DNA from 4 places in the Bacillus basilensis genome. Region 1 is predicted to be linked to each of the others. Evidence: riboswitches for the same ligand, from Rfam matches in the RefSeq annotation. Region 1 holds a riboswitch; each other region holds the start of a gene.

The links. Region 1 has a riboswitch for S-adenosylmethionine ahead of ACQVV1_RS15510 (MetQ/NlpA family ABC transporter substrate-binding protein). Riboswitches for the same ligand answer to the same signal wherever they lie in the genome.
Region 2: linked by a shared signal. The riboswitch ahead of metK (methionine adenosyltransferase) and the one ahead of ACQVV1_RS15510 (MetQ/NlpA family ABC transporter substrate-binding protein) in region 1 are both predicted to bind S-adenosylmethionine.
Region 3: linked by a shared signal. The riboswitch ahead of ACQVV1_RS03825 (bifunctional homocysteine S-methyltransferase/methylenetetrahydrofolate reductase) and the one ahead of ACQVV1_RS15510 (MetQ/NlpA family ABC transporter substrate-binding protein) in region 1 are both predicted to bind S-adenosylmethionine.
Region 4: linked by a shared signal. The riboswitch ahead of ACQVV1_RS21275 (bifunctional O-acetylhomoserine aminocarboxypropyltransferase/cysteine synthase) and the one ahead of ACQVV1_RS15510 (MetQ/NlpA family ABC transporter substrate-binding protein) in region 1 are both predicted to bind S-adenosylmethionine.

Annotation. Positions count from the first base shown of each region.
Region 1 is NZ_JBNTQO010000006.1:273,759-275,962, forward strand. It holds gene ACQVV1_RS15505 (NAD(P)-dependent alcohol dehydrogenase) at 1-680, shown strand, start outside; SAM riboswitch class I at 761-875, shown strand; gene ACQVV1_RS15510 (MetQ/NlpA family ABC transporter substrate-binding protein) at 960-1,772, shown strand; gene ACQVV1_RS15515 (methionine ABC transporter ATP-binding protein) at 1,785-2,204, shown strand, end outside.
Region 2 is NZ_JBNTQO010000014.1:30,156-32,359, reverse strand. It holds gene pckA (phosphoenolpyruvate carboxykinase (ATP)) at 1-485, opposite strand, end outside; SAM riboswitch class I at 714-835, shown strand; gene metK (methionine adenosyltransferase) at 1,003-2,202, shown strand.
Region 3 is NZ_JBNTQO010000002.1:93,688-95,891, forward strand. It holds gene metI (cystathionine gamma-synthase/O-acetylhomoserine thiolyase) at 1-493, opposite strand, end outside; SAM riboswitch class I at 587-696, opposite strand; SAM riboswitch class I at 900-1,009, shown strand; gene ACQVV1_RS03825 (bifunctional homocysteine S-methyltransferase/methylenetetrahydrofolate reductase) at 1,080-2,204, shown strand, end outside.
Region 4 is NZ_JBNTQO010000013.1:93,686-95,889, reverse strand. It holds gene ACQVV1_RS21275 (bifunctional O-acetylhomoserine aminocarboxypropyltransferase/cysteine synthase) at 1-858, opposite strand, end outside; SAM riboswitch class I at 952-1,056, opposite strand; gene ACQVV1_RS21270 (chloride channel protein) at 1,376-2,204, shown strand, end outside.

The DNA.
Region 1 (2,204 bases):
TATCCGGTGAAATCGAAGAAATAGGAACAGATGTAACTCAATTTAAAAAAGGAGATCAAATTTTTGCATTAACAGAGCTTAATGTCGGTGGTTATGCAGAATATACATGTGTACATGAAAGTGGATTAATAACATTAAAGCCTACCAATGTGACGTATGAGGAAGCAGCAGTTATTCCCTTTGGCGGAACTTCGGCACTACACTTCCTAAGAAAGGCCCGTATAAAAAGGGGGCAACAAGTGCTAATATATGGTGCATCTGGATCAGTAGGAACAGCTGCCGTACAACTTGCTAAATATTTCGGCGCAATCGTTACAGCTGTTTGTAGTCATTCAAATTTTGAACTAGTGCAATCTTTAGGAGCTGATAAAGTAATCGATTATACAAAAGAAGATTTTACTAAGCAAGGGGAATACTATGATATTATATTTGATGCTGTTGGAAAACATAATAGATCCCTTGGAAAAAAAGCATTAACGCCTACTGGTGTATATGTCTCTGTTAATGGCATGATGGCAAAGGTCAGTAAAGAAGATATGTTTCTACTAAAAAAACTAACTGAAACAGAAAATTTAAAACCCGTTATTGATAGAACTTACCGATTAGAAGAAATTGCTGAAGCTCATATATATGTAGAAAAAGGGCATAAAAAAGGGAATGTCTCGATTACCTTAAAATAAAATATATTCAGAAAATAACGTTGACAATTCTTTTTGTAAGATTTACTATTAGTACCATATTAAAAAACTACATACACATACTCTTATCAAGAGTGGCGGAGGGACTGGCCCGATGATGCCCGGCAACCGAGCTTATGACGTATAAGCTAAGGTGCTAATTCCTGCAAAACGAGTTTTCGTTTTGGAAGATAAGAGAGGAACCTATTTTGTCTATTCGGCACCTCTCTTATTTTGAGAGGTGCTTTTTATTTTGAAACGTATATTAAGGGGGAATTATAGATGAAAAAGGTATTATTGAGCATTGTAAGTGGAGCGGTACTATTATTAGGCGCATGTAGCGGGGGTTCAGATAAAGAGGTAAAAGCGTTAGATGAGAAAAAGATTACTGTCGGCGTAACAGGTGGACCGCATGAACAAATTTTTGAAAAGGTAAAAGAAGTGGCAGTGAAAGACGGACTCGAAATCGATATAAAAGTATTTAATGATTATGTAGCACCAAACGTATCTTTAGATGAAAAAAGTCTCGATGTAAATAGCTATCAAACGAAATCATATTTAGACGTATTTAAATCTGAACGCAATATGAAATTAACTGAAGTATTTTCAACTGTAACATTCCCTATGGGCGTATATTCTAAAGATATAAAAGATGTAAAAGACTTAAAAGAGGGCGATGCAATTGCTGTACCAAATGACCCAACGAATGAACTTCGCGCTTTAAAGCTATTTGAAAAAGCAGGGGTTTTAAAAGTGGATCCAAAAGCTACAGAAAAAGCGACTGCAAAAGATGTAATTGAAAATCCAAAAAAATTAAAAATCGTTGAATTAGAGGCATCTCAATTGCCAACACAACTAAGTGAAGTGAAAGCAGCTGCAATTAATACAAACTTTGCATTAGGTGCAAAATTAAGCCCTGCGAAAGATTCTATTTTCCGTGAAGGAAAAGATTCACCATATGTGAACTGGGTCGTTGTTCGTACTGAAAATAAAGATGATGCTGTTGTAAATAAATTAAAGAAGGCTTATCAATCTAAAGAAGTAAAAGAATTTATCGAGAAAAAATTTGATGGTTCTGTTTTACCGTCTTGGTAGGAGCTGAGGATAATGATTGAATTGAAAAATGTATCCAAAGTATTTACAACAAAAAAAGGGAATGTGGAAGCTCTTAAACCTACTTCCCTTCAAGTAAAAAAAGGTGAGGTATTTGGAATCATTGGATATAGCGGCGCTGGTAAAAGCACATTAATTCGCTGTGTAAATTTATTAGAAAAACCAACGACAGGAAACATCATTGTAAACGAGCAAGATTTAACAACACTGTCGACAAAAAAACTAGCAAAAGCGCGACAAAAAATCGGAATGATTTTTCAAGGGTTCAATTTACTTAAAACCGTTACCGTCTATGAAAATATCGCACTACCTTTACGCCTTGCTGGCATTCCGAAAGTAGAAATTGAAAAAAGGGTGGAAAAGTATTTACGTATTGTCGATCTTTTCAATCGAAAAGACGCCTATCCAAGTGAG
Region 2 (2,204 bases), on a different contig from region 1:
TTGAAATTCGGCGCAGAAACAATTGTGAACTCTGATTCATGAGTTGTTAATTCTTCTTCAGTTGGACGAATGAATAATTGATGTACAAATAAATTGTGCCATGCATATTCGTTAATAACTTGAATTGGTAGGCGGTAATTGCGGTCAGCGCCTGCAAATCCATTGAAGACGAATAACTCTTCTTTTTCTTTTAAGTATTCTAAAACTTTAGTATATAATTTATTAAAATGTTCTTCAGAAATCGGTTGATTCACAGCTCCCCAAGCAATTTTGTCAGCAACCGATGCTTCTTTCACAATAAATTTATCTTTAGGAGAACGTCCTGTATATTTTCCTGTTGAAGCAGAAACGGCACCAGTCGAAGTTAATTTCCCTTCATTTCGCATTAATACTTTTTCCACTAATTGCGGAACACTTAGTTGAATCTGTGCATTGCTTCCGTTCAATAATTCGTGTAAACCAATTTGGACATTCACAGTACTCATATTTATATACCATCCTTTTCATTTAATGAAATATTTCTCGTAATCCCCAACAAGAGTATAACACAATTATATAAATAATGTATACTATTTATTTCTTTTTGTTTGTGTGAATACATTATTTCCTTATTAATATTTCATTTTAGGCGCATTGAGAAAAACTTTCAGGAAAATGTGAATATTAATTGACAAATGAATATCATTTCTTTAGTATAGGTTGGGACGGATACTCTCTTATCCCGAGCTGGCGGAGGGACAGGCCCGATGAAGCCCAGCAACCTCACTTGTAGTGGTAAATACAGGTGAATAGGTGCTAAAACCTGTGCGAGGCTACAGGTCTCGAACGATAAGAGCGAAGGGCAAAAAGCAGTATGCAAGTAGCAAATTAAACCTTTCCTCTATGTAAAGTAGGAAAGGTTTTTCTGTATGCTTGTGGGAGAATAAATGTATGTCGCAGTTTGTGGCAAATTAAGGATGAGTTCCGTACAATATATACAATTACTGTAGGGAGGTTTACCACATGACAAAAAAACGTCATCTGTTCACATCTGAGTCTGTAACTGAAGGACATCCAGATAAAATTTGTGACCAAATTTCTGATTCAATTTTAGATGCGATCTTATCAAAAGACGCAAATGCACGTGTAGCTTGTGAAACAACTGTAACAACTGGTTTAGTATTGGTAGCGGGGGAAATTACGACTTCTACTTACGTAGATATTCCAAAAATCGTTCGTGAAACAATTCAAGGCATTGGTTACACACGCGCAAAATACGGATTCGATGCAGAAACTTGTGCAGTTTTAACATCTATCGATGAGCAATCTGCTGACATCGCTATGGGTGTTGACCAAGCGCTAGAAGCACGCGAAGGTCAAATGACTGACGCTGAGATTGAGGCAATTGGTGCAGGAGACCAAGGTTTAATGTTTGGTTTCGCATGTAATGAGACACAAGAATTAATGCCACTTCCAATCTCGCTTGCTCACAAATTAGCTCGCCGTTTAACTGAAGTACGTAAAGATGATACATTATCATACTTACGTCCGGATGGAAAAACGCAAGTTACAGTTGAGTATGATGAAAATGGTAAACCTGTACGTGTAGATACAATTGTAATTTCTACACAGCATCATCCAGATGTTACATGGGAAGAAATCGATCGCGATTTAAAAGAGCATGTAATTAAGACTGTAGTTCCAGCAGAATTAATGGATGGAGAAACGAAATTCTTCATTAACCCAACTGGTCGCTTCGTAATTGGTGGACCACAAGGTGATGCTGGTTTAACAGGACGTAAAATCATCGTTGATACTTACGGTGGATACGCTCGCCACGGTGGTGGTGCATTCTCTGGTAAAGATGCAACAAAAGTTGACCGCTCTGCAGCATATGCGGCTCGTTATGTTGCGAAAAACATCGTAGCAGCTGGTCTTGCTGATAAAGCAGAAGTACAACTTGCATACGCAATCGGTGTAGCACAACCAGTATCAATTTCAGTTGATACATTCGGCACTGGTAAAGTATCTGAAGACGTACTAGTAGAACTAGTTCGTAACAACTTCGATCTTCGCCCAGCTGGTATTATTAAAATGCTAGACTTACGTCGCCCAATTTACAAACAAACAGCAGCTTACGGCCACTTCGGACGTACTGATGTAGATCTATCATGGGAACGTACAGACAAAGCTGCAGCTTTAAAAGAGCAAGCTGGTCTATAATA
Region 3 (2,204 bases), on a different contig from region 1:
CGTGTCTTTTCGCTACAGTTGCGACAGCGGCAATATCAGTAACTTGCATTAATGGATTTGTCGGAGTTTCTATGAAAATAGCTTTCGTTTCAGTGGTGATAGCTTGCTCAATTCGTATAATAGATTGTGTATTTACGTATTTACATCGAACGTCCCACTTTTTTTCGTGCTCAGAAAATAATCGATAAGTGCCCCCGTATAAATCTTCAGATACAATAAGTTCGTCTCCGGAGCGGAATAGGGAGAGGACGAGGAGAGCAGCTGCCATCCCTGAACTACAGGCATAACCTTGTTCGCCGTATTCTAAATCTGCAATTGCCTGTTCTAAAAGGCCGCGAGTTGGATTACCAGTTCGTGAATAGTCAAAACCAGTAGATTTACCAATTCCTTCATGACGATAAGCGGTTGAGAAATAAACAGGTGGGTTAACCGTTCCTGTTGTAGTTTCGCTACGATTTCCGATTTGTGCTAGTTTTGTTTCAATTGTTGACATGTGAAAATTCCTCCTTTTTAAATTAACAATTAAGTGAATGTAAAATAAAAAAAGCCTTCTAAGAAGAAGGCTTTCGGTTTGAATAGAGTCTTCTTCTTATCTGTCAAATCTTTCACAATTTGCTGGAATTAGCACCTTATTAACAAATGTTAATGGTTGCTGAGGCGTCATAGGGCCAGTCCCTCTACCTCTCTAGATAAGAATGTTCGTATGAAATTTTATTATGTTTTTAACTTTACAACAAAAGATAATTGAATTGCAACTTTATTTTAAATAATTTTTATTTTTCCACAACTGTCATTGACTTTTGCATTTGTGCGTGCTAAATTTATTAAAAAATTAACAAACATTGTTAAAAGGGGAACGTATTTCCTTTTAGCTACATAAATAAAATAATAAAGACAAACTCTTATTGAGAGCGGTGGAGGGAAAGGCCCTGTGAAACCCGGCAACCTTCAAACGAAATGTTTGAAACGGTGCTAATACCTGCAAAACGAATGTTTTGCATAATAAGAGGAGGAACAATTATGTCCCCCTCTTCAAAGTGAAGAGGGGGTTTTTATATTGATAGAAATGAGGGAGATTTGTGAAATTACTAGATTTATTATCAAAAGGAATTGTAATAGGTGATGGTGCGGTTGGGACGTTATTACATTCACATGGTTTGCAAAGTAGTTTTGAAGAATTAAATATATCCGATCCAGATTTAATTATATCGATTCATAAGCAATATGTAGCTGCTGGGGCAGATGTGATTCAAACAAATACGTACGGAGCAAATGAAGCGAAATTACGTATGTATGGTTTAGAAAATCAAGTTACTGAAATTAATAGAGCGGCAGTAAAACTGGCGAAAGCATCTGTGACAGATAGAAATGCAATTTTAGGAACAATTGGCGGTATGAAACATATTGGAGCCGTTACAACTACTGATATGGAAAGGGAATTTATGCTACTTGAGCAGGCAAGTGCTTTACTAGAAGAACAGGTTGATGGACTACTATTAGAGACTTTTTATGATGAGTTTGAATTACTTCATGCTGTTCAGGTGCTACGAAAACAAACGAATATCCCAATTGTAGCTCAATTAGCGTTACATGAGGCAGGTACGACTCAAAATGGAAATGATGTAAATGAAATCTTAAAACAGCTTTTAGATTACGGTGCCAATGTCGTTGGATTGAACTGCCAACTAGGGCCACTTCATATGACGGAAGCTTTTAAAATGATATCGATTCCGCAAAATGGTTACTTGTCAGCATATCCAAATGCAGGTCTTCCAAATTATGTGGAGGGACGTTACGTATATGAGGGAAGTCCGGCTTATTTCGAAGCGATGACACCGAAATTTATTGAGCAAGGTATTCGGTTATTGGGCGGTTGTTGTGGTACGACTCCAGAACATATTGAAAGTATGAAACGGGCTACTCTAAATGTTACGCCTGTAATAGAAAAGGATACGATTCAAAGACCGAAAGTAGTGCATACACACGAGAAACGTTCGAAAGCTCATGTCACTTTAGCGGAGAAAGCAAAAAAACAAACGACAGTAGTAGTGGAATTAGATCCACCGAAAACGTTAGATACACAGCGGTTTTTTGAAGGGGCGAGAGCATTGAAAAGAGCTGGGGCGGACGCTATTACTCTAGCAGATAATTCATTAGCATCGCCTCGCGTTTCGAATATGGCAATGGGAGCATTATTAACGAAG
Region 4 (2,204 bases), on a different contig from region 1:
TAAGCCGATATTGCTAATATACGCATTGAATGGGCTCATACAGTTTCCGTAGTCTCTTAATAATTGAACACGTGCCTTCACAATATAAGCTGCTGCACCAAAATTTTGAACGTAACTTACGCCGTGATAACTTGGATCCGGTTCAACAAGTTCAGGATATTTCCCATTTGTCCAATCGAAGTTCCCTCCGTCAATGACAATGCCACCTAAAGAACTTGCATGACCATCAATATATTTCGTCGTAGAATGAACGATAATATTTGCTCCATGTTCAAATGCTTGGCATAAATAAGGAGTGGCTAATGTATTATCCACAATAAAAGGTACTTCCAATTCTTTGGCTGCATCTGAAAATTCTTTGAAATTTAAAACGTTCATCGCTGGATTTCCTAGCGATTCCGCATAAACGAGTTTCGTCTGATCATTAGCAAGGGCCACAATTTCATCAGCTGTTAAATTTGGATTAAAGAACGTAACATCAATACCAAGTTTACGCAAACTCACCCCAAATAAATTAAACGTCCCGCCATAAACTGTGGAAGAACAAAGCAAGTGGTCTCCGCTACTACAAATATTTAAAACAGCGAGCATAATAGCAGCCTGCCCAGAGGCCGTTGCAACAGCTCCTACACCGCCTTCTAAATCTGATAACTTCTGCTCAAATGCTGCTAAAGTAGGGTTGCCAATACGCGTATAGATATATCCTTCTGCCTCTAAATTAAATAGTGCTGCTAAATCATCCGAAGTATCATATTTATACGTTGTACTTTGATAAAGCGGTAAAACACGCGGTTCACCATTCTTTGGCGTATAGCCACCTTGCACACAAATTGTTCCTTTTCCCCATGATTCTCCCATCTCTCATTCTCCTTTCTTCTTATACAAAATAAAAAACTGCCCCTTTCCTGAAAACAAGAAAGGAGCAGTTTGAAAACACGCTCTAAAGGCTCTTTCTTATCTTTCAGGATTATTACCTGCAGGATTTGGCACAATTCCGTTATACGGCTGTTGCCAAGGTTTCATCGGGCCTGTCCCTCCACCTTTTCTTGATAAGACTATGCAATTACCGTTGATTTTATAGCAATAATTTCCTAATGTCAATTAGTTTTTCTGAATGTTCTAAATTAACAACAAAGAATTTGATACACATAACAAAAGAAATATATTCCATATTAATTCGAAAAAGACCTTTTAAAATCCCCTATTAATACATAGAATTAAATAAGTAGTTTAACTGTATACATTCCAAATTCTGACGAGACCTCAATATATTGAATAAGCCAACCTCTCAAAAAGATACTATACATATTCATTTCATTTCACAGTAGTATATTTAATTCTTTCCACATTAAAACTTACATAACGGAGGTAGAACATGACACGCACAAAGGACATGCACTTTATACTCGTCCTATACGGCATTATTTTAGGCTCTATAGTAGGAGCAACAGTCTGGTTATTTTTAGTTACAATAAATATCGGCATTCACTTTATTTGGGGATACTTACCTACTATCTTATCTTCTCCCCCGTATTACACCATTTGTATAACAACTATCGGCGGTATTCTCGTTGGCTTAACCCAAAAATACTTCGGCACATATCCACGTCTTATGCCGGAAGTAATGGGTGAATATAAAAAAACAGGTAGAATTGAATACCGTTTTGTACATAAAGCTACTTTAACTGCGATTATCGTTTTAATATTTGGGGCTAGCTTAGGTCCCGAAGCAGCACTTGTTGGCATTATCGGTGGACTTTGTACATGGGTAGGGGATCGCTTTACATTCGCCTTAAAAGGAATGAATGAAATAACAGAGGTTGGAATTGGTGCTACTTTAAGTGTAATTTTTAACGCGCCATTATTCGGTTATTTAGCTCCAAATGAAAATGAGGGTGAACAAATTAATGAATTTTCTAAAGGAAAAAAAGCAATTGTATATTTAGCTACTACTTTCGCTGGTTTTTCCATTTATTTATTACTTAGTAAATTTGATAATCGTGGATCCTTTATCGTTGATTTTGGGGAAGGTTCCCTTTCTCTTAATGAATGGATTGCCTTTCTACCACTTGCTAGTATTGGTGCTATAGTTGGATTCTTTTATTTTAAATTAGAATTCACATTAGAGAAATTCATTCATCCTTTTAGGGAATACAAACTTACCCTTGGAATTATCGGTGGTATTTTATTAGGGGTTGCAGGAA